2 regions of the Actinomadura sp. NAK00032 genome follow, and region 1 is predicted to be linked to the other one. Evidence: riboswitches for the same ligand, from Rfam matches in the RefSeq annotation. Region 1 holds a riboswitch; the other holds the start of a gene.
What was found. Region 1 has a riboswitch for S-adenosylmethionine ahead of thrC (threonine synthase). Riboswitches for the same ligand answer to the same signal wherever they lie in the genome.
Positions count from the first base shown of each region.

Region 2: it holds a riboswitch for S-adenosylmethionine, as region 1 does, so the genes downstream of both, HUT06_RS33720 (aminotransferase class V-fold PLP-dependent enzyme) here and thrC (threonine synthase) in region 1, are expected to answer to the same signal.

Region 1 is NZ_CP054932.1:1,409,042-1,423,727, reverse strand. It holds rRNA gene HUT06_RS06760 (23S ribosomal RNA) at 1-959, opposite strand, end outside; rRNA gene HUT06_RS06755 (16S ribosomal RNA) at 1,371-2,889, opposite strand; gene HUT06_RS06750 (hypothetical protein) at 3,624-3,980, opposite strand; gene HUT06_RS06745 (phospholipid scramblase-related protein) at 4,042-4,629, opposite strand; gene HUT06_RS06740 (hypothetical protein) at 4,909-5,049, shown strand; gene HUT06_RS45125 (hypothetical protein) at 5,961-6,083, opposite strand; gene groL (chaperonin GroEL) at 6,302-7,930, opposite strand; gene HUT06_RS06730 (hypothetical protein) at 9,053-9,292, opposite strand; gene HUT06_RS06725 (hypothetical protein) at 9,660-10,103, opposite strand; gene HUT06_RS06720 (hypothetical protein) at 10,137-10,496, opposite strand; gene HUT06_RS06715 (hypothetical protein) at 10,577-10,855, shown strand; gene HUT06_RS06710 (DUF5959 family protein) at 10,859-11,251, opposite strand; gene HUT06_RS06705 (MoaD/ThiS family protein) at 11,312-11,587, opposite strand; gene thrC (threonine synthase) at 11,601-12,845, opposite strand; SAM riboswitch class I at 12,862-13,003, opposite strand; gene HUT06_RS06695 (cation diffusion facilitator family transporter) at 13,118-14,056, opposite strand; gene HUT06_RS06690 (trehalose-6-phosphate synthase) at 14,188-14,686, shown strand, end outside.
Region 2 is NZ_CP054932.1:7,382,700-7,397,385, forward strand. It holds gene HUT06_RS33710 (transglycosylase domain-containing protein) at 1-1,818, shown strand, start outside; gene HUT06_RS33715 (hypothetical protein) at 1,860-2,231, opposite strand; SAM riboswitch class IV at 2,284-2,400, shown strand; gene HUT06_RS33720 (aminotransferase class V-fold PLP-dependent enzyme) at 2,443-3,702, shown strand; gene HUT06_RS33725 (SseB family protein) at 3,804-7,460, shown strand; gene HUT06_RS33730 (hypothetical protein) at 7,457-7,825, shown strand; gene HUT06_RS33735 (hypothetical protein) at 7,945-8,982, shown strand; gene HUT06_RS33740 (hypothetical protein) at 9,231-9,581, shown strand; gene HUT06_RS33745 (hypothetical protein) at 9,618-10,637, shown strand; gene HUT06_RS33750 (hypothetical protein) at 10,634-11,188, opposite strand; gene HUT06_RS33755 (RNA methyltransferase) at 11,327-12,142, opposite strand; gene HUT06_RS33760 (substrate-binding domain-containing protein) at 12,375-14,686, shown strand, end outside.

The DNA of each region.
Region 1 (14,686 bases):
CGGCAAGAAACACGCGACGCTGCACCTAAATGCATTTCGGGGAGAACCAGCTATCACGGAGTTTGATTGGCCTTTCACCCCTAACCACAGGTCATCCCCCAGGTTTTCAACCCTGGTGGGTTCGGGCCTCCACACCGTCTTACCGGCGCTTCACCCTGCCCATGGCTAGATCACCCCGCTTCGGGTCTACAGCATGCGACTCAAACGCCCTATTCAGACTCGCTTTCGCTACGGCTACCCGCCACCGGTTAACCTCGCCACACACCATAACTCGCAGGCTCATTCTTCAAAAGGCACGCCATCACGAACACAAGCCCGAAAGCCTGTGAGGACGCTCTGACGGCTTGTAGGCACACGGTTTCAGGTACTATTTCACGACCCCTCACCGGGGCACTTTTCACCTTTCCCTCACGGTACTGGTCCGCTATCGGTCACCAGGAAGTATTCAGCCTTACCACGTGGTCGTGGCAGATTCACACGGGATTTCACGGGCCCCGTGCTACTCGGGAACACACCCAAGAGACACCGCAGTTTCGTCTACCGGACTCTCACCGTCTACGGTCGGCCTTCCCATGCCGTTCGACTACCACGATATTTTGTAACTCTTCGACCCAGCGGCAGCTAGATCAGGATGGTCCCACAACCCCGCACACGCAACACCTGCCGACTATCACACGCGCACGGTTTAGGCTAATCCGCTTTCGCTCACCACTACTCACGGAATCACTATTGTTTTCTCTTCCTGCGGGTACTGAGATGTTTCACTTCCCCGCGTTCCCACCAACCTGCCTATACATTCAGCAGGCGGCGACACCCCATGACGGGTGCCAGGTTTCCCCATTCGGAAATCCCCGGATCAAAGTCTGGTTGCCGACTCCCCGAGGCATATCGCAGGCTCCCACGTCCTTCATCGGCTCCTGATGCCAAGGCATCCACCGTATGCCCTTAAAAACTTGAACACACAAAACGATCAAAACAAATCGCAGACAAGAACACGATCCAAAGACCGCATTCTCGCCAGAGATGCTCGCGTCCACTGTGCAGTTCTCAAAAAACAACCGGGCCCACCAGCGCCACACCACCCATTGCAGGTGATGCGGCGTCTGGTCCCGCAGTCCGAGGTCACCGGGCAAAGCCCGTTTCCTCAGGACCCAACAGCGTGTCCAACCCCCCACCCACCCGAAACCGTCGTTCCCACTCCCCCCAGGTCGAAGCCAGAGAGGCGGTACTTGCCGGCTCACGCGGGCGGTGAGCTGAGTAGCCAGTGCTCCACATCTATGAGCAGCCACCTGACAGACACTCGCTGTCAACAGCGGCCACCGACTCAGACACCCCGAAGGGTCGGTCCGAGCCAGCTGTGTGCTCCTTAGAAAGGAGGTGATCCAGCCGCACCTTCCGGTACGGCTACCTTGTTACGACTTCGTCCCAATCGCCGGCCCCACCTTCGACCGCTCCCCCCATTGCTGGTTGGGCCACGGGCTTCGGGTGTTGCCGACTTTCGTGACGTGACGGGCGGTGTGTACAAGGCCCGGGAACGTATTCACCGCAGCGTTGCTGATCTGCGATTACTAGCGACTCCGACTTCACGAAGTCGAGTTGCAGACTTCGATCCGAACTGAGACCGGCTTTAAGGGATTCGCTCCACCTCACGGTATCGCAGCCCTCTGTACCGGCCATTGTAGCATGTTTGCAGCCCAAGACATAAGGGGCATGATGACTTGACGTCATCCCCACCTTCCTCCGAGTTGACCCCGGCGGTCTCCCATGAGTCCCCACCACTACGTGCTGGCAACATGGAACGAGGGTTGCGCTCGTTGCGGGACTTAACCCAACATCTCACGACACGAGCTGACGACAGCCATGCACCACCTGTCACCGGCCCAAAAAGGACCCCGCATCTCTGCGGGATTTCCGGCGATGTCAAGCCTTGGTAAGGTTCTTCGCGTTGCGTCGAATTAAGCAACATGCTCCGCCGCTTGTGCGGGCCCCCGTCAATTCCTTTGAGTTTTAGCCTTGCGGCCGTACTCCCCAGGCGGGGCGCTTAATGCGTTAGCTACGGCGCGGAATCCGTGGAAGAACCCCACACCTAGCGCCCAACGTTTACGGCGTGGACTACCAGGGTATCTAATCCTGTTCGCTCCCCACGCTTTCGCTCCTCAGCGTCAGTACAGGCCCAGAGAACCGCCTTCGCCACCGGTGTTCCTCCCGATATCTGCGCATTTCACCGCTACACCGGGAATTCCATTCTCCCCTACCTGCCTCTAGTCTGCCCGTATCCACCGCAGACCCACGGTTAAGCCGTGGGCTTTCACGACAGACGCGACAAACCGCCTACGAGCTCTTTACGCCCAATAATTCCGGACAACGCTTGCGCCCTACGTATTACCGCGGCTGCTGGCACGTAGTTAGCCGGCGCTTCTTCTGCAGGTACCGTCACGTTAGCTTCGTCCCTGCTGAAAGAGGTTTACAACCCGAAGGCCGTCATCCCCCACGCGGCGTCGCTGCGTCAGGCTTCCGCCCATTGCGCAATATTCCCCACTGCTGCCTCCCGTAGGAGTCTGGGCCGTGTCTCAGTCCCAGTGTGACCGGTCGCCCTCTCAGGCCGGTTACCCGTCGTCGCCTTGGTAGGCCATCACCCCACCAACAAGCTGATAGGCCGCGAGCCCATCCCCAACCGAAAAACTTTCCACCGGCACTCCATGCGAAGGCCGGTCATATCCGGTATTAGACCCAGTTTCCCGGGCTTATCCCAGAGTCAGGGGCAGGTTGCTCACGTGTTACTCACCCGTTCGCCGCTCGAGTACCCCCGAAGGGGCCTTTCCGCTCGACTTGCATGTGTTAAGCACGCCGCCAGCGTTCGTCCTGAGCCAGGATCAAACTCTCCATTAAGGTCCAAACGACCAACCAGGGGGCGAACCCCAGCCGGCCAAACCTCGAAGAAAATCCCAGCAAAAGCACAACTCCGAAGAGTCGCGCATTGCCTCAAAGAAATCCCCACCATCAACCCGGAAGGGCTGACGGCCACGGGGCGACCCGGACTCCCCGAAGAGAGCACCGAGCCGATAAAGGCACTGGCTTTTAACACGCTGTTGAGTTCTCAAGAAACGGACACCCACCGTGCTGGTCCCGCTTTCGCGTTTCCCGCCCCGGGGCGACTCGTCTTACTTTATCAGTTCCGGCCGGTCTGTCAATTTCGGCCTTCTCTGATAACGCCCTTCCGATTCCGCTTCCGCGGCGCCTTCCGGGCGGTGGAGCTATTTCATCAGATCCGGCCCGTTTGTCAAAATCGAGCCTTTTCCGACGCCACCACGGCACGGCGGACACAGCACAGCCGTGTCGACCGATTCGTTGGTGGTTTCCCCTTGGGCCGGCCGCCGGCAGGCGTCCCGCACCCCGTGGGGCGAAGTGAACAGTATGCCCAGGAGGCAGGGACGTCAAACTGGCTCGCGCGGACGGATCGCTTCCGCGTCGACCTGCCGGTCCGCCGGCCCCCGGCACAACCCGCCCAGATCACCCGTTCTACCTTGCACTTCGACCGGATTCGCCCCATCTTGCATGGCTCGCCCGCACATTCCGAGCAGCCAATGTTTCTTTTCGGCAACGGCGGAGGAACGGAGCGGAACTTACGGCTTGGCCAGGTAGCCGCCGATGAAGAGCACCGCCTCGGCGAGCACCCAGACGAGGGCCGCGGCGGTCAGGAACGCGTCCAGCCGGTCGGGTCGGCGCCGGACACTACGGACGGCCCACGCCGTGACGCCGATGGCCGCGGCCAGGAGGGCGACGGGGGACGACAGCCTCACCGCGTCGTCGAAGCCGGCACCGCATCCCGGGTCGTATCCGTCGTCCTCACCGCAGAACGCGGCGTCTCCCCAGCCGCCGAACGCGGAGAAGAACCAGAGGACGGCCAGCACGCAGTTCGCGATCGTCGGGATCGCCGGCGAGATGCGCCAGCTGTTCGACCGGTCCGGCATGGCCTGCACGACCGGACGGTACCCCGCCCCGCGGACGCCGTGAAGGCCCAGCCGCGGGGCGACGTCCAGGTCAGGTGATCTCCTTGGCCTCGTGGAGGTTCATGTCCATCACGATCGCGGTCATGACGGCCATGGTCCGCAGCGGTTCCCGGACGGGGTCGGAGATCTCGACGTGGTACTTGTCCGCGGTCGTCAGCAGATGCGTGGCGAGCCCGGCCCACTTCTTGCGCACGTGCGCGACGGCGCCGCCGTCGGCGTCCTTCACGTGGAAGTTGTTGCGCGGCACGTCGACGTCCACCGCGCCGATGAGCGTGCCGTCGTCGTGATAGATGACGTAGCGGCGGCCGACCCGCTCGGTGACGAACGACCCGACCCGCTCCCCGTCCGGCCGGAGGATCTCGGTGTACTCGCGTCCGGTCTGCTTGTCCACGACCAGCAGTGGCTCGCCGTCCGGCGTGGTCAGCGTCACGGCCCGGGCGTCGAGGTTCGACTTGCCCGGGAGCAGGCCCCGCATCTCCGAACGGCCTTCGTCACTCGTCTGCCCCGCGATGGCGAGGACGGTCCCCTCACCGTCCATCACCTTGTACCGCGACTTCGCGAACGGGCCCCGGCGAGGCTGTTCGATCCTGAGCACCGGGGAGCTGAACACTTCGCTCACGCGTTCTCCTGCCTCATCAGCCGCATGTGCGCGGACTGCGTCACTTACCCGACCTCCGCGCCCTCGTCATGCGACGGCGTCCAACCGGCGATCCTGCCAATGCCGGACGCGCAGGGGAAGCACTTTCCCGGTCCAGCACCGCCCGGCGGCCGCGTCGAGACCCGGCCGGCACGTCGCTGACCTGCGCGAGCACGAGTCAAGGCATCCATCGAGAAATACTTCTCTTCCGGTCAAGCCCGCTCCGAACAGGCCCTGTGGACACCCTCACCGGAGGCCCGCGTGGTCATCTCTCTCCTGACTCGCGCCTTCGTCGGCAGCGGCGGTGGCCACGGCGATCCGGCGCACGTCGCGCGCGACGACGATGTCCCGACCACACCGGAACGGCTGCGCATCGTGTTGGCACGAGTTCGTGGCGCCTGACGGGCGGTCGCTCCGCATATACACGGCCGCAGGCTGGAGCGCGGGCTCGCGGACCATCCCCTGCTCGGCACGGCGGCAGTCCTGCGCAGGGCCGGCCGCCCGGCCGTCCGCTCGCCGGCGGTGACGCTCCGGCTGGCGGCGGCCGCCGCCAACGCCTCATCGCCGAGGCCGAGACCGAGGCCCTCAAAGCTCGCTCGGCCGACTGCGCGGGGACGGCCGGCCAGCCCGGTCGACCTGTGGCTGGAGGACGATGGGACCGAATGGCTGCAGCCACCGCCCGCACGGGAGGCACCAGCGGCCCGAGTTGAGGTGCTCCCGCAGGAATCGGCGGACGTGGTCGGCGGACGTGGTCGCCGGGCTGGAGCCGCGAGCCCGTGATGTGCGGGTCCGGGATTATTGAGCCCGTCCAGGTCTGGGCGTGGATCGGCGAGGCCGCCTGTCTCGTCCGAGCCCGGCACTACGCTCGGAGCCAGGGCAAGCGAGCGGACGAGGCATGCGAGGCATGCGGCTCAGCGTCGGTGCTGCCAGCGGTCCGGGCTGGGACGTCCCCCGACGATCGTGCACAGCCGCGGATCGATCATTCAGATGCGTTTGCGCGGCGACGGCCTCGTCAGCACTCGGGCGGCACCGACCGGCTGGCCCGCACCCGCGTCTCCCGTCGGCGGGCGGGCTACTCGATCGGCCAGTCCTTGGGCTCGTGCAGCAGCAGGTCGATCGCGAGCGGGGCGGCAACCGCCAGGAAGATCTCCAGCGAGTACCGGTCGGCGGTCATCAGCGCCTCCGTCGCGGTGCCCTTCCATTCTTCTCAAGCTGCGCCACCTGGTCCCCGCGGCCGTCCAGCACCTCGGATTGCGGCCGAAGCGGCCGCGAGCCAGATGGCCGCGAGGACGTTCCGCCACGTCCAGCAACACTTAGCTGTACCGCTCGCGATTCTGCGCCGACCCGATGTGGACGCCCTCGCAGGTGTTCACTCGGGTCCGCCTCTTGCTCTCCTGGTCCACGATCAGCAGCCGGGCGCCGCGTGTCCTCGACATGGACGATCCAGCGGCCGTCGCTGCCGCCGAGGGTCGTCCCGACCGCCTGCCGAAGCAGCGATACGTACCGATCCGCCGCCACCGCGAGCAGCTTGCCGTGGGCGTCGGACAGCTTGGTACCGGGAGCGGGCCGCCGGCGCGCCGAACCGTCTCCGCGCACACAAAAGGGGCGGCCCGCGGGGCCGCCCCTCTCATGCGCGTCGGTTACGCGTCGCCGATCAGAAGTCCATGCCGCCGGCGTCGGGCATGCCGCCCGCCGGGGCCGGGTTCTTCTCGGGCTTCTCGGCGATGACGGCCTCGGTGGTCAGGAACAGCGCGGCGATCGACGAGGCGTTCTGCAGCGCGGACCGGGTCACCTTGGCCGGGTCGAGGATGCCCGACTCGAACATGTTGACGTACTCGCCGGTGGCGGCGTTCAGGCCCTCACCCGGGGTGAGGTTGCGGACCCGCTCCACCACGACGCCGCCCTCGAGGCCGGCGTTCACGGCGATCTGCTTCAGCGGCTCCTCCAGAGCGCGCTTGACGATGTTGGCACCGGTGGCCTCGTCGCCCGCGAGCTCCAGCTTGTCGAACGCCTTGGTGCCGGCCTGCAGCAGCGCGACGCCACCGCCGGGGACGATGCCCTCCTCGACCGCGGCCTTGGCGTTGCGGACGGCGTCCTCGATGCGGTGCTTGCGCTCCTTGAGCTCGACCTCCGTCGCGGCGCCGGCCTTGATGACCGCCACACCGCCCGCGAGCTTGGCCAGGCGCTCCTGGAGCTTCTCGCGGTCGTAGTCGGAGTCGGTGTTGTCGATCTCGGTGCGGATCTGGTTGACCCGGCCCGCGATCTCGTTGGCGTCACCGGCGCCGTCCACGATGGTGGTCTCGTCCTTGGTGATGACGACCTTGCGGGCGCGGCCCAGCATGTCGGTCGTGGTGTTCTCGAGCTTGAGACCCACGTCCTCGCTGATGACCTGGCCGCCGGTCAGCGTGGCGATGTCGCCCAGCATGGCCTTGCGGCGGTCGCCGAAGCCCGGGGCCTTCACGGCCACGGACTTGAAGATCCCGCGGATCTTGTTGACGACCAGGGTGGCCAGGGCCTCGCCCTCGACGTCCTCCGCGATGATCAGCAGCGGCTTGCCGGACTGCATGACGCCCTCGAGGACGGGCAGCAGGTCCTTGTTGGCCGACGCCTTGCCCTGAACGATCAGGATGTACGGGTCCTCGAGGACCGCCTCCATCCGCTCGGGGTCGGTCACGAAGTAGTGCGAGATGTAGCCCTTGTCGAAGCGCATCCCCTCGGTGAGCTCGAGCTCCAGACCGAAGGTCTGGCTCTCCTCGACCGTGATGACGCCTTCCTTGCCGACCTTGTCCATCGCCTCGGCGATCATCTCGCCGATCTGCGGGTCGCCCGCGGAGATGGACGCCGTGGAGGCGATCTGCTCCTTGGTCTCCACGTCCTTGGCCAGCTTGGACAGCTCCTCGCTGACCCGCTCGACCGCGGCCTCGATGCCCCGCTTCAGCGACATCGGGTTCGCGCCCGCCGCCACGTTCCGCAGACCCTCGCGCACCAGCGCCTGGGCCAGCACGGTCGCGGTGGTGGTGCCGTCACCCGCGACGTCGTCGGTCTTCTTGGCGACCTCCTTGACGAGCTCCGCGCCGATCTTCTCCCACGCGTCCTCGAGCTCGATCTCCTTGGCGATCGACACACCGTCGTTGGTGATCGTGGGGGCGCCCCACTTCTTCTCCAGCACGACGTTGCGACCCTTCGGACCAAGGGTCACCTTTACGGCATCGGCCAGCTGGTTCATGCCGCGCTCGAGACCGCGGCGGGCCTCCTCGTCGAACGCGATCATCTTTGCAGCCATAGGCTCCAGTCCTCCCGGAACAAGGTGGCTTAGACGGATCGAGCCGACGCCCGCGACGGACGGCCCCCGCCGACGACTTCCATTCCGCCGCCGGACTGAGGCCTCATCGCCCCGACCCAGACTGTGAAGCTGTCACTCTCCACAGTAGAGTGCCAACCGTTTTTTTAGCACTCTACCCTGCCGAGTGCAAGCGCCACACATCCTCGCCGGGGGAAGGTTCACCTACCTGCCCAGACCCGTTCTCACCTGCGACGGAACCCCGTCTGGGAACCTCACGGGTGTGTCGCCGTGACTCACTGTGCGTGGTCGTACGCCGGTATTCGCGGAGCACGCGCACCGGGACGGGGCAGAGGAACGACGGTCTGTTCCGCGCGTTCCGCGCCGGAAGTAGGAGGAGCCCCAGCGCTGCATCAATGCGCCGGTTCATGATCTCCTCGTCGTCGATGCAGTGAGCATATGTGCTCTGGAGCATGGCCACCGAGTGCCCGGCACGAGCCGCCACGTTGGCCGCCGGCACCCCACCGTTCAGCCAGAGCGACAGGCACGCACGGCACAGGTCGTACGGCCGTTGAGCGAGCGGGCAGCGGTCAGGACGTGCTTGCCATCGTCCAGGTAACGGCACCCCTCGGCCGCCCTTCGGCGCCCTGGTCAGCCGCCGCTGCCGGGGTAGTAGTCCTCTTTAGGCATGATGCGGCCACCGGTGCTGGGCCAGTGGTCATTGCCAGCCGTCACACGGCCGCCGGTGCCGGGCCAGTTATCGTCTTTGGCCGTAGTCATGGTCGTGGGGCCAGCGGCCAGCAGGACGCCGGCGGCCAAGGCCACTGCCAGTAGGCCCCGCACGCTCCAGGTAGTCCGGGTGGTCAAGCGCATCGACTACTCCCATTGTGAGGACAATGCGGGGTGTCGTCGTGACTCCGGACATGCTAAGCGATGGCGTCGCTCGCAGGGTTCCCGGCGGTTACCGCATCTGGGGCACAAAGGGACGCAAGTGGGGGAAACCGCTACGAACTGTAGCCCGACGATCTCTTGGCCGAGCTGAACGGAAACCGATAACTGGCCACGCGGAACCATTGCGGAACGGGCGGCCCTGCGGGGCGGTTTCGGACGGCCGGGACGGGGCGGTTAGGAGCGGCGTCGTGAGGAGTTCGAGCCGCGCTTGTTGCGGGTGGCCCGCCGCTCGGACAGGTGGCGGAGGAGTAGTCGGAGCACCAACAGCGCCGCCTCGCGACGCTCGGGCGTCCTCGACCACACCGCCGGGACGATGACGACGGCGATGAGAGTGAAGAGGATCAGCGCGACAAGGGACGCCCCGAGCCCGGGGAGAATCGCGAAGTTTCCGAAATTGCTCTGGGCCTCGCCCATGCAGGACCTCCGGGCAGCAGAAAGCAGCTCCGAAGGTCTCTCCCGCCGTGCGAAAGCCACGACCGACGGCCCGGACCGCATCATGCGGACGTGATGACGAGCTCGCCGCTTTGGGGATACTCCCCTTCCAGGGGGTAAGCGTAGCCCGTCGCCTCTGGCCGTGGCTCGGGTCACACGGAACACTTACGGAACGGACAGCCCCCGCATCAGCCGACGACGATCTCGAAGGGGCGTCCGGTGGGCTGGTCCTGTAGGGCGTGACGCTTCCCGTGCACATAGGAGACGAGGTCGCGGACCTGCTCCGCAGGACGGAGGTGACGCCTCATCGAACCGAGCGGCACGCCGGTCGATGGCGGCGTCGGGCGGATCAGAGGGCGATGGGGCGGTGGGCGAGGATTTCGTCGGCGATCTGGTCGGGGTCGTCGAGGGCCGGTGTGTGGAAGATCAGGGCGGCCCAGTCGGGGCTGGAGACGCTGGCGTCCAGGACGCGTGAGTAGTAGTCGGTCTCCGGGTCGGCGGCCTGGATCCTGCGGACGATCTCGGCGAGTTCGGCGCGGGTGATGTCGGCGACGCGCGGATGCGCCGGGCGGGCTGCTTCCAGGGCGAACTCGTCGAGAGTGCGCCGGTCGAGGTGGTCCGTGAAGTCGTGCGTGGTGTAGGCGTGCCCGGTGGCCTGGTTGAACTCGTCGATCGCCGCCGCGGCGGGTTCGCCGCGGGCGAGCAGGTCGGCGATGCGTTCGATCTCACTGGCCAGTTCCGCCAGCCGTTCGGGGGCGGCGGTGGGGGGCAGCAGTTCGGGACGCAGGTCCATGCGCGCATCCTGGCACACCGTCCGCCGGCTGTCTCAGCGCCCTTGGAAGGCGTTGCGGGTCTGGTCGGCCAAGTCGTCTACTACCTGCGCCACTGCTTCGACCAGGGCCTTGCCCGTCGGCTCGCCGGTCACCGTCCAGACTTCGCGGTCTTCCTCCTCGACGGATGTCACGCCGGTGACGGCGCTCAGCGCGTCGTCGATGCGGTGGCGCAATTCGAGTTCGAGAGGGCCGGTGCGGACGAATTCCATGACCCAGACGCTGACGTGCCACCACGGGCCCTCGCGGAGCTTGGAGGCGGATACGGCACGCAGGTTCGGCTCGTTGGTCTTGCGCAGCCACTCCTCGGCTATCGAAGAGTCGAGTGGCTGAATCTGCTGGATCTCATCAGTCACGTGGTGGAGGCTATCGCGCGTGCGCGGAGGTACGACCTCAGGATGATGTGCGGTGGGCGGGGCCGGAGAATCATGGCGGCATGACGCAACGGAAAGCCGACCCTTTATGGGCAGTCGCCCGGTGGCCGTTCGGTGTCGGCGTGGTTTGCCTGGTCGGGGGCGTTCTCGTCCTTCAACTGGACGAGGAGACTCCGTACAACTGCGACTTCAGCTGCGCCATGTCGAGCATCGGATGGCAGGACCTGCTGGCGCTCTTGCTGTTCATCCTCGGGATCATGGCGTTCTTGATGTTCGCCATGGTCTGCGTGTTGTTCGGGGTGCTGTCGGTCGTCGATTCCGTTCGTGACCGGTGGCGGTAGCCGCTATTCGGGGAGTAGCGCGCGGACGGCCGTCAGGCGTTCGCGGTGCTCTTCCAGCCAGTCGGCGGCGACTTCGATCGTGAGTTCCACCGTCACCAGGAAAGAGTGCGAGTCGACTACGGCCACGTGGACGCGGTCGTGGTCGTCGATTTCCAAGTGGATCTCGGTCGCGCGCTGACCTTCGCGCCATGCGGCGTCCGTTCCCTGGGAGAGGGAGTCGAGGGCCTTCTCCCAGGCGGTGAGGTCTTCGGCGTCCAGCCAGGTCTTGATGCCGCCGCTGACGAAATAGCTGCCGACCTCTATCTCACCGGTGAGGCCGCCGCTCTCCTGGCCGGTCACCCGAAGCGTGACGCTGTTCCCGAGGTCGTCGGCGAGGTTGATCAGTTCCGCTGGCACCGCGCCATCGTAGACCCGCGCCCGGCCCCGTGCGGACGGGACCGGGCTGCGGGCTGGGCGTCAGCCGCCGGCGACGGCGGGGATGATCGAGATCTGCGCGCCGTCGGGGGTGGCGGTGTCGAGGCCGTCGGCGAAGCGGACGTCCTCGTCGCCGACGTAGACGTTGACGAAGCGGCGGATCTTGCCGGCGTCGTCCAGGATGCGGGCGGAGATGCCGGCGTAGCTCGCCTCAAGGTCGGCGACGACGGCGCGCAGGGACGCGCCCTCCGCCTTCACCTCGGACTCGCCGCCGGTGTAGGTCCGCAGGATCGTCGGGATGCGCACGGAAACGCTCATGGTGCTCCTTTTCTCAGGCGAGGCCGGCGGCGCGGAACGCCTCCAGGGACGGGGCGATGTTCGCGGACGGTGCGACGACCGGGGCGACGGCGTCCAGGGTCTTCAGGCCGTCCCCGGAGTTGATGATCACGGTCTCGGCGGCGGGGTCGAGGGTGCCCGCGTCGATCAGCTTGCGGAGGGTGGCGACGGTGACGCCGCCGGCGGTCTCGCCGAAGATCCCCTCGGTGCGGGCGAGGAGGCGGATGCCCTCGACGACCTCGGCGTCGGTGACGTCCTCGACGGCGCCGCCCGTGCGGCGGGCGACGTCGAGGACGTAGGGGCCGTCGGCGGGGTTGCCGATGGCGAGGGACTTGGCGATCGTGTCCGGCTTCACCGGGCGGACGACGTCGTGCCCGGCCTTGAACGCGGCGGCGACCGGGTCGCAGCCGGCGGCCTGGGCGCCGAACACGCGGTACGGGCGGTCCTCGACCAGGCCGAGCTTGATCAGCTCCTGGAACGCCTTGTCGATCTTGGTGAGCTGGGAGCCGGACGCGACCGGGACGACGATCTGGTCCGGGAGCCGCCAGCCGAGCTGCTCGGCGATCTCGTAGCCGAGCGTCTTGGAGCCCTCGGCGTAGTAGGGCCGGACGTTGACGTTGACGAACGCCCAGTCGTCCTGCTCGCCGGCGATCTCCGAGGCGAGCCGGTTGACGTCGTCGTAGTTGCCGTCGACCGTCACGAACGTCCCGCCGTACACGGCCGTCGTGATGATCTTCTGGGCTTCGAGGTCGGACGGCACGAACACCGCGCTGCGGATCCCGGCGCGGGCCGCGGCGGCGGCGACCGCGTTGGCGAGGTTGCCGGTGGACGGGCAGGCCAGCACCTTGAAGCCGAGTTCGCGGGCGGCGGCGAGCGCCACGGCGACGACGCGGTCCTTGAAGGAGTGGGTCGGGTTGCCGCTGTCGTCCTTCACCCAGAGGCTCTGCAGGCCGAGGCTCTCCGCGAGGTTGTCGGCGCGGACGAGGCGGGTCAGGCCGGGCTCGGTGTTGGGGGTGTCGGCGACGTTGGCCGGGACGGGCAGCAGCCCGCGGTACCGCCAGATGTTGCGGGGCCCGGACGCGATGGACTCCCGGGTGACGCCCTGGAAGTCGTAGGCGATCTCCAGGGGGCCGAAACACTCTTCACAGGCGTAGAAGGGGCCGAGATCGCGGGTCGTGCCGCATTCGCGGCAGACGAGCGCGGTAGCGGGTCCGAGGTCTGTGGCAGGCGTGAGTGCCATGAGGGCGAGGCCTTTCTCCCCATCTTCCCTGCGCCACCTTGGTCGCAGGCCGGAGTTGGCACCATCTCCCGGCCGGCCTCGCAGGATCGCGAGCGCGCCACAGCCGGGTGGTTGCCGGGGCTTCGCAGGGCCGGTCCCTCCACCCCTCTGGATGAGCGGTATTCAGTTGTCGTCACGAGCGCTTTGAACTCGTATGCGTGACTTTACATGATCTGACCGGATGCCAGACAGCCGGGTCCGCTGGTTGAGACGGTACCCGGGTGAGGTCTTGATCACGCGGCCGACCCCTCGCGCGCGGAGCGCTGGGTGGGGTCGAGGAACACGTGCCGGATGATCGGGACCCGCTCGCGGAGCCGCCGGTCGATCTCGCCGGCGACGTCCTCGGCCTGGTCGGCGCTGATCGCGTCGGAGAAGTTGACCTTGGCGGCGACGAGCAGCTGCTCCGGGCCGAAGTGCATGGTGAGCAGCTCGTCCACGCCGGTCACGCCGGGCGCGCGGAGGATCTCCGCGCGGATCACGCGCTGGTCGGCGGGATCGGCGGCCCGCCCGATGAGCAGCACCGAGCTCTCCCGGCCGATCAGCAGCGCGAGCCCGGCGAGCAGCACGCCGATGAGGACGGACGCGAGCCCGTCCCAGAAGTCCGACCCGGTCAGCTGCCGCAGCACCAGCCCGCCGGCGGCGAGGGCGAGGCCGATCATCGCGGCGCTGTCCTCGAACAGCGCGGTCTTGAACGTCAGGTCGGGCGACCGGCGGACGTGCTCGACGATGTCCCGGCCGTTCTCGCGGGTCTCCTTGCGGGCCTGGTAGAAGGCGCGTATCCAGGACGTGCCCTCCAGCACGGCGGCGAGGGCGAGGACGGCGTAGGCGAGCCAGACCGCGGTGCCGGTGCCGCCGTGACCGGTCATGGTCAGGATGCCCTCGAAGATCGAGAACCCGGCCCCGGCGATGAAGATGCCGAACGCGGCGAGCAGCGACCAGACGTACCGCTCGTTGCCGTAGCCGAAGGGGTGCCGCCGGTCGGGGGGACGCTCGCTGCGCCGCAGCGAGGCGAGGAGGAAGGACTGGTTGAGGGTGTCCGCCACGGAGTGGGCGCTCTCGGCGAGCATCGCGCTGGATCCGGCCAGCAGGCCGGCGATCAGCTTGACGATCGCGAGGACGAGGTTGGCCGCTCCGGCGACGAGCACGGTCTTCGTCGTCTCGGACCTGCTCATCCGGATCGGTTACCCCGCGCGCTCCCCGCTAATCGCGCCGGATCCGGCCGCGGCGGCGGCTTGCGGCGCCCGTGGCGCACACCACGCGGGTCACTGTGGAGCGCCTGGGTAACAACTGAGACCCTGCCGGTATGAGCCAAGTGCTGGTGGCGTCCAACCGAGGCCCTGTGTCGTTCTCGCTGTCGGAGGACGGGGAGCTGGCCATGCGGCGCGGTGGGGGCGGGCTGGTGTCGGGCTTGGCGGCCGTCACGGGCGCCCCGCGCGACCCTGGGCCGCCGCGTCTCGCGCAGCAGTCGGAGGCGTCTTCTTCAGCGGCGGACGTGCTCTGGGTGTGCGCGAGCCTCGGTGAGGGCGATCGGACGGCTGCTCGCCGTTCACCGGACGGCCGCATAGACCTGGCGGGTTACGACACCGGTGGCGCGGCCGTGCGGATGCTCGACATCCCGGCGGCGACGTTCGACCGTGCGTACAACGGCGTGGCCAACTCGACGCTGTGGTTCGTCCACCATCTGCTGTACGACACCCCGCGCAGCCCGCATTTCGACGCTCGCGCACGGCGTGACTGGCAGTCCTATGAGGCGTACAACGCGGCCTTCGCGGACGCCCTGGCGCGGGACGCCGCCCAGGGCG
Region 2 (14,686 bases), 6.0 Mb from region 1:
GGGCAGCAGTTGCAGGGCGGGTCCACGATCACGCAGCAGATGGTCCGCAACTACTACGGCGGCATCGGCAAGGAGCGCTCGGTCACCCGCAAGCTCAAGGAGATCATGGTCGCGCTGAAGGTCGACCGGGAGAAGTCCAAGGACTGGATCCTGGAGCAGTACCTCAACACGATCTACTTCGGCCGCAACGCCTACGGGGTGCAGGCCGCCGCGCACGCCTACTACGGCAAGGACGTCTCCCAGCTGACGCCCGGCGAGGGCGCCTACCTCGCCGCCGCGATCCAGCAGCCGAGCAACTTCGCCGACCCGACCGGCGCCCAGCGCACCGCCGCCGAGCAGCGGTGGCGCTCCGTCCTCGGCAACATGGCGCGGGACGGGTACCTGACGTCCGCCGACGCCGCCGCGATGGAGTTCCCGACGCCGGTCAAGCAGAAGATCACCGACGTCCTCAAGGGCCAGAAGGGCTACATGGTCAACGTGGCCAAGAAGGAGCTCACCGAGCGCCGCGGCTACAGCGAGGACGAGCTCAACCGCAGCGGGCTGAAGATCACCACGACGTTCGACAAGCGGCTGATGGACGCGATGAAGCGGGCCGTCAACCAGAACGCCCCCGACGGGATGAGCAAGAAGATCCGCACCGGGGCGGTGTCGGTCGACCCGGCCACCGGGCAGGTGCTCGCCTTCTACGGCGGCCGCGGCTACCTGGAGGAGGCGCTGAGCAGCGCGTTCGGCGACTGGGCGCAGGCCGGGTCCGGGTTCAAGCCGATCGCGCTGGCCGCCGCGCTGGAGGACGGCCGGTCGCTCAGCTCCACCTACGACGGCAGCTCACCGCAGACGTTCGCCGGGTCGTCCATCCATAACGACAGCAACCAGAGCTTCGGGACGGTGAACCTCGTCACCGCCACCCAGAACTCGATCAACACCGCCTACGTCAACCTCGGCCAGGACATCGGCACCGAGAAGATCGCCGAGATGGCCGAGAAGATGGGCATCCCGGCGAGCCAGATGACCAAGGCGCAGCGCAGCGCGCCCACGTTCCCGCTCGGCATCGTGTCGCTGCACCCCGTCCAGCAGGCGGGCGTGTTCTCGACGTTCGCGTCCGAGGGCGTGTACCGGGCGCCGTTCGTGGTGAAGTCGGTCACCGACAACGACGACCACAAGCGCACGTTCACCGAGAAGGGCAAGCGGGCGCTCGGCGAGCAGAACGCGCGGGACGCGACGTACGCGATGCAGAAGGTCGTCCAGGGCGGCACCGGGACGGGCGCCCAGCTGCCCGACGGCCGCGACGTCGCGGGCAAGACCGGCACGACCGACAAGGGCAAGGCGATCTGGTTCAACGGGTTCATCCCGCAGATGGCGACGTCGGTCGCGATGTTCCGCAGCGACGGCAAGCCGCTGAACATCCCCGGCTACGGCGCGTACGGCGGGCAGCTGCCCGCGCAGATCTGGCGCACCTACATGACCGACGCCGTCGACATCAAGGACTACGAGCCCAAGTCGTTCGGGTCGCCGTCGATGCGGCCCGGCACCGGCAACGGCCTGCCGACGCGGCCGAGCGGCCCCGGCGAACCGCAGCCGCCCCGCACCACCGGCCCGTCCGAGCCGGAGCCGCCCACGGAGGTGCCGGACATCCCGACCCCGCCGACCGGGCTGCCGACCATCATCCAGCCCCCGGACGGCGGGGGCGGCGGCAACGGCGGCGGTGACGGCGACACCGGCGGAGGCGGTGACGGCGGTGGCGACGGCGGCGGAGACAACGGAGGCGACGGCGGTACCGGCGACGGCGGGGGCGGCGGCGGGGGCCGCATCGGCGGCTGAGCCCGCCTCACCGACCCACCGGCCCCGCCGGCCCGCCGGGCTCAGTCGCAGGCTTTGCCGATCTTGGCGGGTGTCTCCTTCATCACGGTGTTGAGCTGGGAGACGTCGCCGGTGCCGACGGCGGGGGCGGCGGTGCTCAGCTTCTCCGACTCCGCCAGCAGCGCCTTCTTCAGCGCGGCGTCGTCGGCCTTCTTCCCGAGCCCCTCCAGCTGTCCGGCGAGCCGCTGGGTCGCCTGCTTCCACTGCGCGGGCTCGGCCGCCGGAACGCTCCGCACCTGGGTGATGTACTGCTGGAGCACCTTCTTCGTGTCGGCGCACACCTCGTCGGAGTTGCCGCCCAGCATCCCGCACCCGCTCAGGGTGCCGAGCACCACCACGCCTCCGGCCAGCGCCCGCGCCACCCCGTACCGCATCGCATCCCCTCCCGCTTGATCCCCGAACGGACCCGCATATAATTCCGCATTAGGTCATGAGCGCCAGCGTCAAGCCCCGGCTTGCTGGCCGGCAACCCTTCGTCCGCGATGGGGTGCCCCGGGTGAGGACCTGGCCGGACGCAACACCGCGTCCCGGCAAGCGCGGATCCCGACCTGTGGCCCGGGGTCCCAGACCCTGGAAGGTCCCGGCATGCCCACGCTGCTCGCCCGCTCCCCCATCACGCCCGCTGAGACGCGCACCGAGGGGGTCCGGGTTCGCCGGATCCCTAACGTGATCGGGGCGGACGTCCCGGTGCCGCTGCGCGACGGCCGCCGCGTCCCCTACGCCAACCTCGACTACGCCGCCAGCGCACCCTGTCTTGAGGCGGTGCAGGACGCGGTCACCCGCGCGCTGCCGTACTACAGCAGCGTGCACCGCGGCGCGGGCTACGCGTCCCAGGTCACGACCGGCGCGTATGAGGAGGCCCGCGAGACCGTCCGCTCGTTCCTCGGCGCCTGGCGCCGCTCCGCCGTCGTGTTCACCCGCAACACCACCGACTCCATGAACCTGCTCGCGCACGCCGTCCCCGCCGGGACGAGCGTCGTGGTCTTCGAGTCCGAGCACCACGCCTCCCTGCTGCCGTGGAAGCGCGCCGTGCGGCTTCCCGCGCCCGCGACCCCGGCCGAGGCCATCACCGCCGCCGACCGGGCGCTGCGGTCGTGCCCGGTCGGGCCGCGGCTGCTCGTCGTCACCGCCGCGTCCAACGTCACCGGCGAGCTGTGGCCGGTCGAGGAGCTGGCGCGGGTCGCGCACCGCAACGGCGCCCGCATCGCGGTGGACGCGGCGCAGCTCGTCCCGCACCGGCCGCTCGACATGACCGCGCTCGGCCTGGACTACGCCGCGTTCTCCGGCCACAAGCTGTACGCGCCGTTCGGCGCCGGCGTGCTCGCCGGGCGCGCCGACTGGCTGCGCGCCGCCGACCCCTACCTGAAGGGCGGCGGCGCGAGCGCGTCGGTCGGCGCGACGACGCGGTGGGCGGCGTCCGCCGAGCAGCGGCACGAGGCGGGGTCGCCGAACGTCCTCGGCGCGATCGCGCTGGCCGCCGCGTGCGAGACGCTCTCCGCGTCCTTCCCCGACCTCGCCGCGCGGGAGGAGGCGCTCGTCGGACGGCTCCGGGAAGGGCTCGCGGCGATCCCGTCCGTCCGGGAGCTGAGCCTGTGGGGCGGGCGGGCGCCGCGCGTCGGGATCGTGTCGTTCACCGTGGACCGGTGGAACGCGCGCGACGTGGCGCTTACGCTGTCGGAGGAGCACGGCATCGGCGTCCGGGACGGGAAGTTCTGCGCCCACCCCTTCGTCCGGCACCTCGCTGGCGGGGACGCCGCCGCCGTGCGCGCCAGCATCGGCATCGGGACGAGCGAGGAGCACATCGACCGGCTGCTCGCCGCCCTCGCCGGGCTGGCGACGCGCTGACCTGCGGGGACCCGCGGACGGCCGGGCGAATATGCTCTTTGGTCCTGTTCGCCCATGTAGCGTAGGCAGTCGCGCGGGGACGAGCACGGAGGAAACAGGGGGTGGCGACCGTGGCCGACGCGTGGCGACCCACGTCGGAGTTCGAGCACCGGCTTCAGGAGACGGTCCGGGCCGGGGACCAGGAGGGCTACTTCCGCCTCCTCGCGGACAGCGAGCTCGTCGTCCCCGTCCCGCCCGAACTGGTGAACGGCGTCCTCGCCAACGAGACGCAGCCGTCGTGGCCGACCCAGGAGGAGGACGGCCGCGTCCACGTGCTGGTCTACACGTCGGCGTCGGCGATGCGCGCCTGCCTCGGGCCGTCCTACCGGCACTTCATGACCGTGCGGTTCGGCGACATCGCCGAGACCTGGCCGGACGCCCGGTGGTGGCTCGCCATCGACGCGCCCGCCCACGGCGTCGGCGCGGTGCTGCCGATCGAGGCGCGGATGCCGGCCTGGTTCGTGCGCCAGGTCGCCGAGGGCGACGGGCGGCCGCCGCAGGTCGGCCGCGCGCCCGCCGCCTGGGAGGAGCTCCGCGACCAGCACCGCGAGCTGCCCCGGCAGTCGCCGCGCCCGGAGTTCCAGCCCGCGAACGACGTCGAGCGCGAGCTGCTGCGGGCCGCCGCGAACAACGACCACGACCTGTTCCTGCAGACCCTCGCGGCCACCGACGTCCTGCTGCCCGTCCCGCCCGACCTCGACTTCGCGCTGCGCCCGGGCCGTCCCGGCTTCCCCTGGCAGACCCGCGAGGTGGACGGCTCCACGGTCGTGCCCGTCTTCACCTCGCCCGAACGCCTCACGGAGGCATCGCCGCCGGGCACCGAGTACATCACGCTGCCGTTCACCGTCGTGCTGCGCTACTGGCCGAACCACGACTGGCTCCTGGCCATCAACTCCGGCTCCCCCGCCGGCGGCACCGTCCTCGCCCAGCAGCTCCCCGGCCTCGCCACCTGGGCCGACCAGCGCGCCGCGCAGCGCATGACCGACCGCTTCGAGCCGCAGAACGACATCGAGCAGCGCCTGTTCGACACCGCCCGGCGCCGCGACACCGAGGCCTTCTACAAGATCCTGCTGGGCGCGCAGGTGCTGGTGCCCGCCGACGCCGACACCCCGTGGGGCATCGTCCCCGGCGACCCCGAGTTCCCGTGGCGGCCGATCCCCGTCCACGGCCGGACGTCCATCCAGGTGTTCACGTCGCTGAAGTGGATGAACGACGCCATCGGCTCGTCGCGCTTCATCATGCCGAGCCTGCACGAGATGGTCACCGCCTGGCCCGACACCGAGTGGACGCTCGTCCTCAACCCGGGCACGCCCATCGACGCGTCGATGCCGGGCGAGCAGCTCCGCACCCTGCGCCTCCCGGCGGCCCCGCCGTCGGCGTCCACGCCCCCGCCGCCGGACACCCCGGCCGTCCCGGTGGCGCCCCCCGTCCCGCCGGACGCGTCCGCCGACCGCGGCCGCCACGCCGTCCCACCGCACGAGGACGCCCCGGCCCCGGCACCCGAACCGGCGCGCACCACCGACGCCGGCCACCACGCGGGCTCGCCGCACGAAGGCGTTCCCACCGGCCAGGCGACCACGCCCGTCCCCGACCAGACCGGCGCACACGGCACGGACCTCCCCCGCCGGACCCCCGCACCGTCCGAAAGCCTCCTGGGCCAACCGGGCACCAACCCCACGCCGGAACCTCCCCTAGGCGGCCCGACCGGCGACCACAACCTCCCCCAGCCGGAGAGCCCCCTGCCCGGCCCGACCAGCGGGGAAAGCGGCGGGCTCACGCCCCCGCAGCCGGGAAGCTCCCCGCCCGGCCCGGCCGATACCCCCGCCCCGCTCGCTGCGGAGAGCGGCGGATTCCCGATGCCACCGCAGGACGCCCCTCTGCCCGGCCCGGCCGGTGCGGAAAGCAGCGAACCCGCGCACCCGGAGAGCCCCCTGCCCGGCCCGCACGTCCCCGCCCCGCCCGGCGGAGAGAGCGGCGAACCCCCGCGCCCGCAGCCGGAGAGCACCCCGCCCGGCGGGGAGAGCGGCGGATTCGCCATGCCATCGCAGGACGGCCCTCCGCCCGGCCTGTCGCCCGCACCGGACGCACCCGCCGCTCCGCCCGCCGAGGTGGCGCCCCCGCCGCCGCATGACCTCCCGAGTCGTCCAGTGGACGCACCCGGCGCGCCCTTCGCCGACACCGGCGGCCACACCATGCCGCCGGAAGCTCCCCTGAGCGGCCCGACCGACGCGCCCGCTGCACCGGTCACCGGTACCGGCGGTCACGCCACCCCGCCGCCGGAGAGTCTTCTGGGCGGCCCGACCGGCGGGTCCCCGGTCCCACCGCCTGGCGAGTCGACCGGGACGCCCTCACCTGGTGAGGCGCCAGGGCGTCCGGCCGACGCGCCTCCGTCACCGCCGACCGGCCCTCTCGCGCCCCCCACCGGGGATGGCGGCGGGCTTCCGGGGACGGGTGCCCCGAGCGGGTTCGGCGAGGCGGGGGCCGGCGCGCCCGGCGGCGTTCCGGCTCAAGACGGGCCGTCCAGCGGACGGGACGCGGGCGCCGAATCCCCGTACGGCGACTTCGGTTCGGCCGACGTACCGGCTGCGCGGCCGGTCGAGCCCGTGCCGCCGGCCGTGCCGGGCGAAGGCGAAGCGGAGGCGCCGGGAGCGCGCGGCCTGCGGGCCGTCGCGGAGCCCGAGCCAGAGCCCGAGCCGGCGTTCGAGCCCGGGAACCGGATCGACCAGGAGCTCTACGAGGCCGCGTCGAGCGGCGACTCCGACGCGTTCCTGCGGGTGCTGCTCAACGCCAACGTGCTCGTCCCCATCCCGGACGAGGCGCCGCTCGAGGTGACGCCCATACAGCGCGAGTTCCGCTGGGACGCGGCGCTGCGCGACGCGTCGTCCGTGCGGGTGTTCACGTCGCTGGTGCGGCTGCGCGAGGTGCTGCCCGAGTCCCGGTTCGTGTACGCCGACTTCCGCGAGCTGATCGGCGCGTGGCCCCGCGAGGACTGGGCGATGCTGCTCAACCCGGGGACGCGCATCGGGGCCTCGCTGCAGGGCGGCCAGGTGCGGGCGCTCAGCGAGTGGGCGGTGCGGGTCGGTCTCGTCCCGGCACGGCCCGAGGTTCCGCTGCTGCCGCCGCCGCGACCGGAGCCGGAGCCCGAACCGGAGCCGGAACCGGCACGCCTGCCGTCCGACCTGGACGACCGCGTCTCGTCCCCCACCATCATGCAGAAGGTCGTCCCGCACGGGCTCGTCTCCTGGTACCTGGAGCAGGGCTACGACCGGGTCGGCGGGTTCGTGCACTCCACCGGCGACGTCGCCGAGCTGCAGACGCCCGGCCAGCTGTACGAGACGCTGGGGCTGCTGTACGACGGCTCGCCGTTCTCGCCCGCCGACGACGGCGTGTACGTCATCCGGTGGCCCGCCTACTGCCCCAGCCTGTACCGGGTCCCCTTCGGCGGACGCGACGAGGCGGAACTGGCCGCGTGGGGCGAGTCGGGCTGGGTCATCGAGCGGCCGCCGTTCCTGGGCGGCGGTTTCGCCCCGGGAAGCGCCGGCTCCATCCGCGAGTACAAGGTGGACAGCGCCCGCCTCCCGTACGGCGCGGAGATGTACTACCTCGGCCGCGACCGGACCGAGCGGTTCGTGGCGATGTACGACCCCGACCGGCTCGCCTGGCTGCGGCCGGAGGGGAGCCCCGAGGGCGGCGACGGACGGACGGAGGCCGTGCAGTGATCCGGGACGGTTATGTCGCGCGCTGGCTCGGCCGCGACTTCGAGGCCGCGCCGGGCGCCGACGGCGAGGTCAGACTGTACGCACCGGGCCCGACGGACGGTTTCGAGGAGCTGCGGCCCGGCCGGTACCGCCGGATCGTCCCCGCGTCCGAGATCGAGGACCTCCGGTACGTCCGGACGACCTGCCGCTGGCGCGGCGAGCGGTTCGCCATCGTCGGCGAGCACGAGAACTGGCTGCGCGTCGAGTACACGGGAGGACGGGCCCCCGTCGCCGAGAACCTGGGCCTCGACCGCATCGACCAGGGCGTCTGGCAGGCGTGGGCCCCCGGCACCGAGGTCGAGGACGTCCGAGAAGAGATGATCTAACCCGCGACGGGGTTGATTTGGCCCGCGGATGCGTGTTCGCTTGACTGTCGAGGCGACCCCTCGGGCTGTGCATATCGGACACGGGCGCTCAACGGCGACGCAACGGAGGTGCTGCGGCAGTGATCTGCCGATCGGCGATCAAACCGGTGTTCATCGGTCTCGGCACGGCGGCCGTCCTCGCCGCCGGCGGCGCCTCCGCCGTAGCCGCCACCGAAGCTCCCTCACCGTCCACGCCTGGCTCAACCTCGCCCTCCACCTCCGAACCGGCCACCACGGGGAAGCTCGAGGTCAGCGTCAGTCCTGCCACTGCGACGGCGAAGCCTGGCGACAAAGTCACCGTGCTGACTCACATCAAAGCGGTGGACGGCAACGTTTCCGGCATCAAGGTCGAGAGCATCGTCGCGACGCCAGAGTCAGCGGATGCAACAGTCGAGGGTGAGTGCGCCACTGGCTGCGAACTCGGGGCGCTCGCTACCGGTGAAGAGCCCCCCAAGGATGTTGCGGATGTTGAGTCGAAGGTGTCCGTCCCCAAGTCCACTAAGAAAACGGTGACCGTGACGGTCACCGTGACCGTGAGCGCAACAAGTCTGACGAAGCAGACTCCGCAGTCCAAGCTCACCTTCATCGTGCCGGAGCAGTCCGCTACCCCTACACCAACCAAGACACCAACAAAGAAGCCGACGGAGAAGCCGTCGCGGACGCCGTCGAAGCCGTCGCCTACTCCTACGAAGTCGTCCGGGACGAGTGGGAGCAGCGGGTCCGGGAGCAGTGGGTCGGGGTCCGGGGGCGGCGGGTCGTCGTCGAGCGGGGCGGGCGGGTATGTGCCGCCGTCGCCGAACTCCTCGTTCAGCCCCAGGAACCCTCAGGTGGCGCTGCCGCCCATCCAGGCGCCGAACCCTTCCGTCGCGCCGAGTCCGGTGCCCGGGGCGGGGACGCCGCAGAGCCGGTTGCAGGGGAACAAGGCGCCCGTCGCTCAGGACATCACGTTCGAGCGGATGGCGAGCACGCAGATCGCCTGGCTGGCCGCCCTGATGGTCGCGTTCTCGCTGCTGCTGACGCAGTTGCGGCTCGGACGGCGCCGCGTGCCCGCCGGGGCCGCCGCCAAGCGCCCGAAGGGAACGCACCGGCGCCCGCGCCGCGGCATGTTCGGCAAGTGATCAGCGGGGATTGCCCCGCCACCTCCACCGGAAGGCCCGCGCGGGGCCTTTTGCCGCCGATCTCCTCGATCATCCTGTCGATCCGATTCCGCATGCCTTAGGCTGGCTAACCGTCTAGTCGGAAGCGAAGTCAAGGATCTTGACAGAATGACCGATTTACTGGAATCCCCCGCAGCCGCTCTCGAACGCGAGCCGGTGCCGCCGCTCGACCTCGCCGGCACCGGCGGCACCTCCGGGGAGGGAAGCCGATGAGCCAGGGCGGCGAAGGAACCGAGACCCGGCACGACCCGCAGCGGCTCCTGGCCGCGGCGACGCATCTGGACTCCTTCAGCGACCGGGCGAAGAAGACCAAGGCCTTCGCCGACGCGGCGAAGACCGTCAGCGGCCACGAGTGGGGCCTCGTCGGTGCCGCGTTCTCGGTGAACTACGGGCAGGCCGCCGAGAGCGCCTGCGACCACATCGACATGATCGCCACGTTCCTCGCGGACGCCGAGAAGGCGATGACCGCGACCGCGCGCAACTACGCCGCGGCGAACGAGGCGATCCTCGGCAAGCTCCGGCTACTTGAGCAGGACCTGCCCGGGATCCGTCCCGCCTAGTCCGGCCCCGCCTCAGCCTCAGAGAGGATCCGTCACATGGGGTACGAGTTATTCGGCGATACGAGCGAATCCCTCAAGAAGAACGCGCCGGGAGTCGCGCAAGGCGTCAACATGTGGAAGCACGGACAGGCGGGTGACCTGGCGACGATCGGGGCGGACATCGCCGACCTCGGAGTCACCGGGTTGTTCGCATATCTGGACCCGCTCGGTGCACTGGTCGGCGCCGGGGTCGGATTCCTCATCGACTGGGTGAAGCCGCTGCACGACATGCTCACCTGGGTGACCGGGGACGCCGACAAGATAGGCGAGCATCGTGACCAGTGGCAGGCGGCCCAGCGAGACCTCGTGAAACTGGCCGACGAGATGAGCGGCACTCTCAAGGCCGACCTCGCGACCTGGGCGGGGCCGGCCAGTGCCGCCGCCAAGCAGCGGCTCGACGCGTTCATCGAGGGCACGCGCGATACCGCCAAGGAGATCGGGAACATCGATGCCATCCTCGCGCTCAGTGCGGCGCTGATGGACACGGCGATGTCGCTCATCAAGGACCTGATCTCGCAGTTCGTGGAATGGCTGATCATCACCTGGCTGGCCGCGCAGGCGGCGGCGATCCCGACGCTGGGCGCCTCGGAGGCGGCGGCGGGGGCCGCGACCGCCGGGGAGGCGGCGGTCGCCACCTCGCGCGGCGCCCGGATCCTGCAGAAGGTCATGGCGATCATCCGCAAGCTCCAGGCCGTGCTCGCCAAGGTGATGAAGGCGCTGAAGGACATGAAGGCGAAATCGTTCTGGAAGCTCACGGGCAAGGGCGGGAACACCGCTCTCGGCCCCGGCGGGTTCGGCCGGGGGCTCGTGGGGAGCGGCCGGGAGGCCCGCACCGCGCTGGGTGGACGCGACGGTCACACGCTCCCCTTCGGGAACGCCTACGACCCACGGGCGCCCGCCGCCGCGAGCGGAATCAAGATCGCGGGTGGCATCGCACAGGGAGAAGAGGACGACACCAGCAACGTCCCGTCCACCGAAGAGATCAACCAGAAGCTGAACATCCGGGCCGATCCCTAGGGTTCCGGGGGCGCGTGGGGCCGGGGCCGGGCGGCCCGCGCAGCGAGCCGGACCAGGCGCAGCAGCGGGACGAACACGACGAAGAAGGCCGCGATGCCGACCGGGAACACCAGCATCTGCACCAGGACCGAATACCTCGGCGTCCCCCGCTCGACCGTCACGGAGGCCTGGCCCGACTTGCTTCCGGTGGTCTTGCGGATCTCGAAGGCGATCGTGCCGTGGGGACGCGTGAGCGTCTTGAGCTCACCGGCCCTGGAGACGGTCGAATCGACGGGGGCGGCGGCGCCGCGCGGATCCTCGAGACCGCACTGGTACATGAGCCATCCGGTCGCCGGATCCCGTGTGCAGGTGCGGACGATGCCGGTACCCGAGGCGATGGTCCCCTCGCCGTTGTTCACCAGTGCGAAGCCGGCCACTCCCGTTTCCAGCGCGAAGGCGAAGGCGGGAATCGCGCAGATGACCTTGACGATGGTCGGCGGCCGCTCCAGGAGAAGGGCTAATCGGCGACGCCTGCGGGCACGGTTCCTTGCTTTTCTGTTCCTGGTCACCATGGCCGAATTCCAGATTCGGGCCGACCGCCGGAAGCGGCTCCGGCCGCGTGGTGGGCGGAGGACGAGGCGAGTGTACAGACACCGCCTCCGGCGCGAAATGCGCCACCGGTCCACGGAGTGACGCCATTCGCGCATGGGTCAGGATCTGGTCAGGGCGTAGCAGGCTATTGCGGCGGCGGCTACGACGTTGAGGGAGTCGACGCCGCGTTCCTGTGCCGTTTCGTTCATGGGGATGCGGACGCGGTGGTCGGCCTGGTGCAGCCAGCGGGACGACAGGCCGTCGCCTTCGGAGCCGAGGAGGAGGGCCCGGCGGTCGGCGGGTTTCAGGTCGTCGATGGGTTCGGCGTCGGGGGCGGGGGTCAGGGCCAGGAGCTGGAAGCCCGCGTCGCGGATCAGGGACAGGTCGTTGTGCCAGTCGGTCATGCGGGCGTACGGGAGGGCGAACACGGCGCCCATGGAGACCTTCACCGAGCGCCGGTAGAGGGGGTCGGCGCAGCGCGGGGCGAGGACGGCGGCGTCCACGCCCAGGGCCGCCGCGCAGCGGAAGATCGCCCCGATGTTGGTGTGGTCGACGATGTCCTCGCAGATGACGACGCGGCGGGCGGCGGCGAGGACGTCCGCGACCGGGGGCAGCGGGAGGCGTTCGAGGGAGGCCAGGGCGCCGCGGTGCACCGGGAAGCCGGTGACCGACTCCATGGCGGCGTCGTCGGTGACGTAGACGGGGGCGTCCAGGTCCGCCAGGACGTCGGCGAGCGGGTCGGCCCAGCGGCGCGCCATCAGGAGGGAGCGGACGGGGTGGCCGGCGGCGATCGCGCGGCGGATCACCTTCTCGCCCTCGGCGATGAACAGGCCGTGCTCGGCCTCCAGGCTCTTGCGCAGGTTCACGTCGCGGAGCCGGACGTAGTCGGCGAGGCGCGGATCGGTGGGATCCGGGACGGGGATGAGGTCGGCCATGCCCTCAAGTCTGCCGTCCCGGACGGCCGGATCCGGTCGCCGCGGCCGGGGTTTCGCGTCTGTTCGTACCGCCGTCGTCGCGGTCCGTGATGCTCGGGGGCGATGCCAGGTTCGTCGGGACATACGGTGATGACCTGCGTCATTATCACTTTTGAGTTCTTTGTAACCTCTCGTTCGTACTACTACAGTGCCGGGGAACATCGGCGGGTTTCTGGTGAATCGAGGGCAGGCCATGAGCGGACGTCATCGCAATGACTTCCCTGACGGGGCGGACGGCGGCTACGACCCGTCCAGGCCAGTCTTCGGTCCGGCCAACGACGGGTCGTCCGATTGGTTCGGCGCGCGGGACAGCCAGGGCGCACCGCTCTCCCAGCCCCAGGCCGGGCCGCAGGGCGCGCCGCCCGGCGCGTCGGGCGAGACGCCCGAGTGGTTCACGCCCCGGCAGTCGTCGGAGGAGCCGGTCTACGGGGCCGGCGGGTTCGGCGGCGCGTCCGACGCGGGCGGCTACGGGCTAGGACGGTCCGGCGGTTACCCGCAGAGCGAGGTTTCCGGGGGTTACCCGGGCCGGGAACCGTCCGGCGGGTATCCGCAGGGTGAGCCGCGGTCGTCGTCCCCGAAGGGGCCGCCGCGCGAGTCCTCCCCGCTGGCGGGCACCGGATACAGCGAGTACGACGCGATCCGCAGTTCGGACGGCGGCCCGTCGGGGTTCTTCGGCGGCGGGTCCGGCTCGTCGAGCGGATCGGGAGGCTCCGGCGGGTCCGGTGGTTACGGCGGCGGGTCGGGCGGCTACGACAGCGGGTCCGGCGGCTATGACAGCGGGTCCGGCGGCTACGAGTACGGGCGCCGCAAGCGCAAGCGCAGCGCGACCGCGCTGATCGGGCCGATGGCCGGGGCCGTGGGCCTCGCGCTGCTGCTCGGCGTCGGCGTCTACGCGTTCGCCGAGAGCGGCGGCGGCTGCTCCGGCGACGACGCGATGAACCTGTCGGTCGCGGCGGCGCCGGACATCGCGCCCGTCGTGGAGAAGGCCGCCGGACGCTTCAACGACGGCAAGCACAAGGTCGACGGCACGTGCGTCAAGGCGACGGTGAAGAAGGTCGAGCCGTCGGCGGTGACGCCGCTGCTGTCCGGGCAGGCCGTGTCGAACGGGTCCAACGAGCGGCCGGACGTGTGGATCCCCGACTCGTCCCTGTGGGTCTCGCTGGCCCAGTCGAGCGCCGAGGGCGACGACAAGGGCGCCGTGGTGTCCACCAAGACCTCGCTGGCGAAGAGCCCGATCGTGGTGGGGCTGCCGCAGTCGCTCGCCCTGCAATTGAAGAAGCAGGGCATCACCGCCAGCCCGTCCTGGGACAACCTGCTGAAGGCGGCGGGCGGCGTCGCCGGCGGCGCGGTGACCAAGAACCAGATGATCCCGGCCGGCGCGGTGCGGCTGGTCGTGCCGGACCCGATGAAGAACGCGGCGGGCATGGGCTCGCTCATGGTCACCAGCATGCTGCTGGCCAACGACCCGAACCGCGACTCGATCTTCACCGGCATCGTCCGGACGGTCCGCGAGAGCACGGTCCCCTCGGTGGAGGCGGAGTTCGCGGCGTTCCGCAAGGACAAGGGCGGCAAGAAGCCGATCTCCCTGTCGTCCGAGCAGGCGCTGTACCAGTACAACAGGACGAAGCCGTCGGAGCCCGCGGTGGCGCTGTACCCGATCGAGGGCACGCTGTCGATGGACTACCCGTTCACCGTCACCAGCAAGGACGCCGCCAAGCAGAAGGGCGCCCGGCTGCTGGAGCAGGCGATGAGCACCGAGGCGACCCGCAAGGACGTCCACGACCTCGGCTTCCGCACCACCGACAGCAAGGCGCCGGCGGGCTTCACCGAGGCGGCCGGGGTCAGCCCGGCCAAGCCGCGGCAGCTGCCCACGCCGAAGAGCGCGGACGTCGCGAAGATCATGCAGGCCTGGTCGAAGCTGTCGCTCGGGCTGCGCATGCTGACGCTGATCGACGTGTCCGGCTCGATGGCGGAGAAGGTCGGCCCCAACACCAACCGGCTGCAGGCCATCGCGCAGGTGTCGCAGGGCGGCCTGTCGATGATGTCGAACGACACCGAGCTCGGCCAGTGGCTGTTCTCCACCAACATGGGCAGCGGCGGCGTCCCGTACCGGGTCACGGTGCCGATCGGCCCGCTCGGCGAGCGGATCGGGTCCAGCACCCGGCGCGGACGCGTCCTCGGGGTGCTGAACCAGATGAAGCCGAAGCCGACCGGCGACACCGGCCTATACCGGACGATGCTGGCCGCGTACAAGAAGATGAACGAGACCTACAAGCCGGAGTTCGGCAACTCGATCCTGCTGCTGACGGACGGCAAGAACGACGACGACGGCGGCCCCACGCTGGCGGACACGCTCAAGCAGCTGAAGGCCATGCAGGACCCGAACAAGCCGATCCAGGTCAACATGATCGGGTTCGGCAAGGGCGTGGACCGCAACGAGCTGGAGCAGATCGCCGCGGTGACGCACGGCAACGTCCAGGTCGCGCAGACCCCGCAGGAGATCTC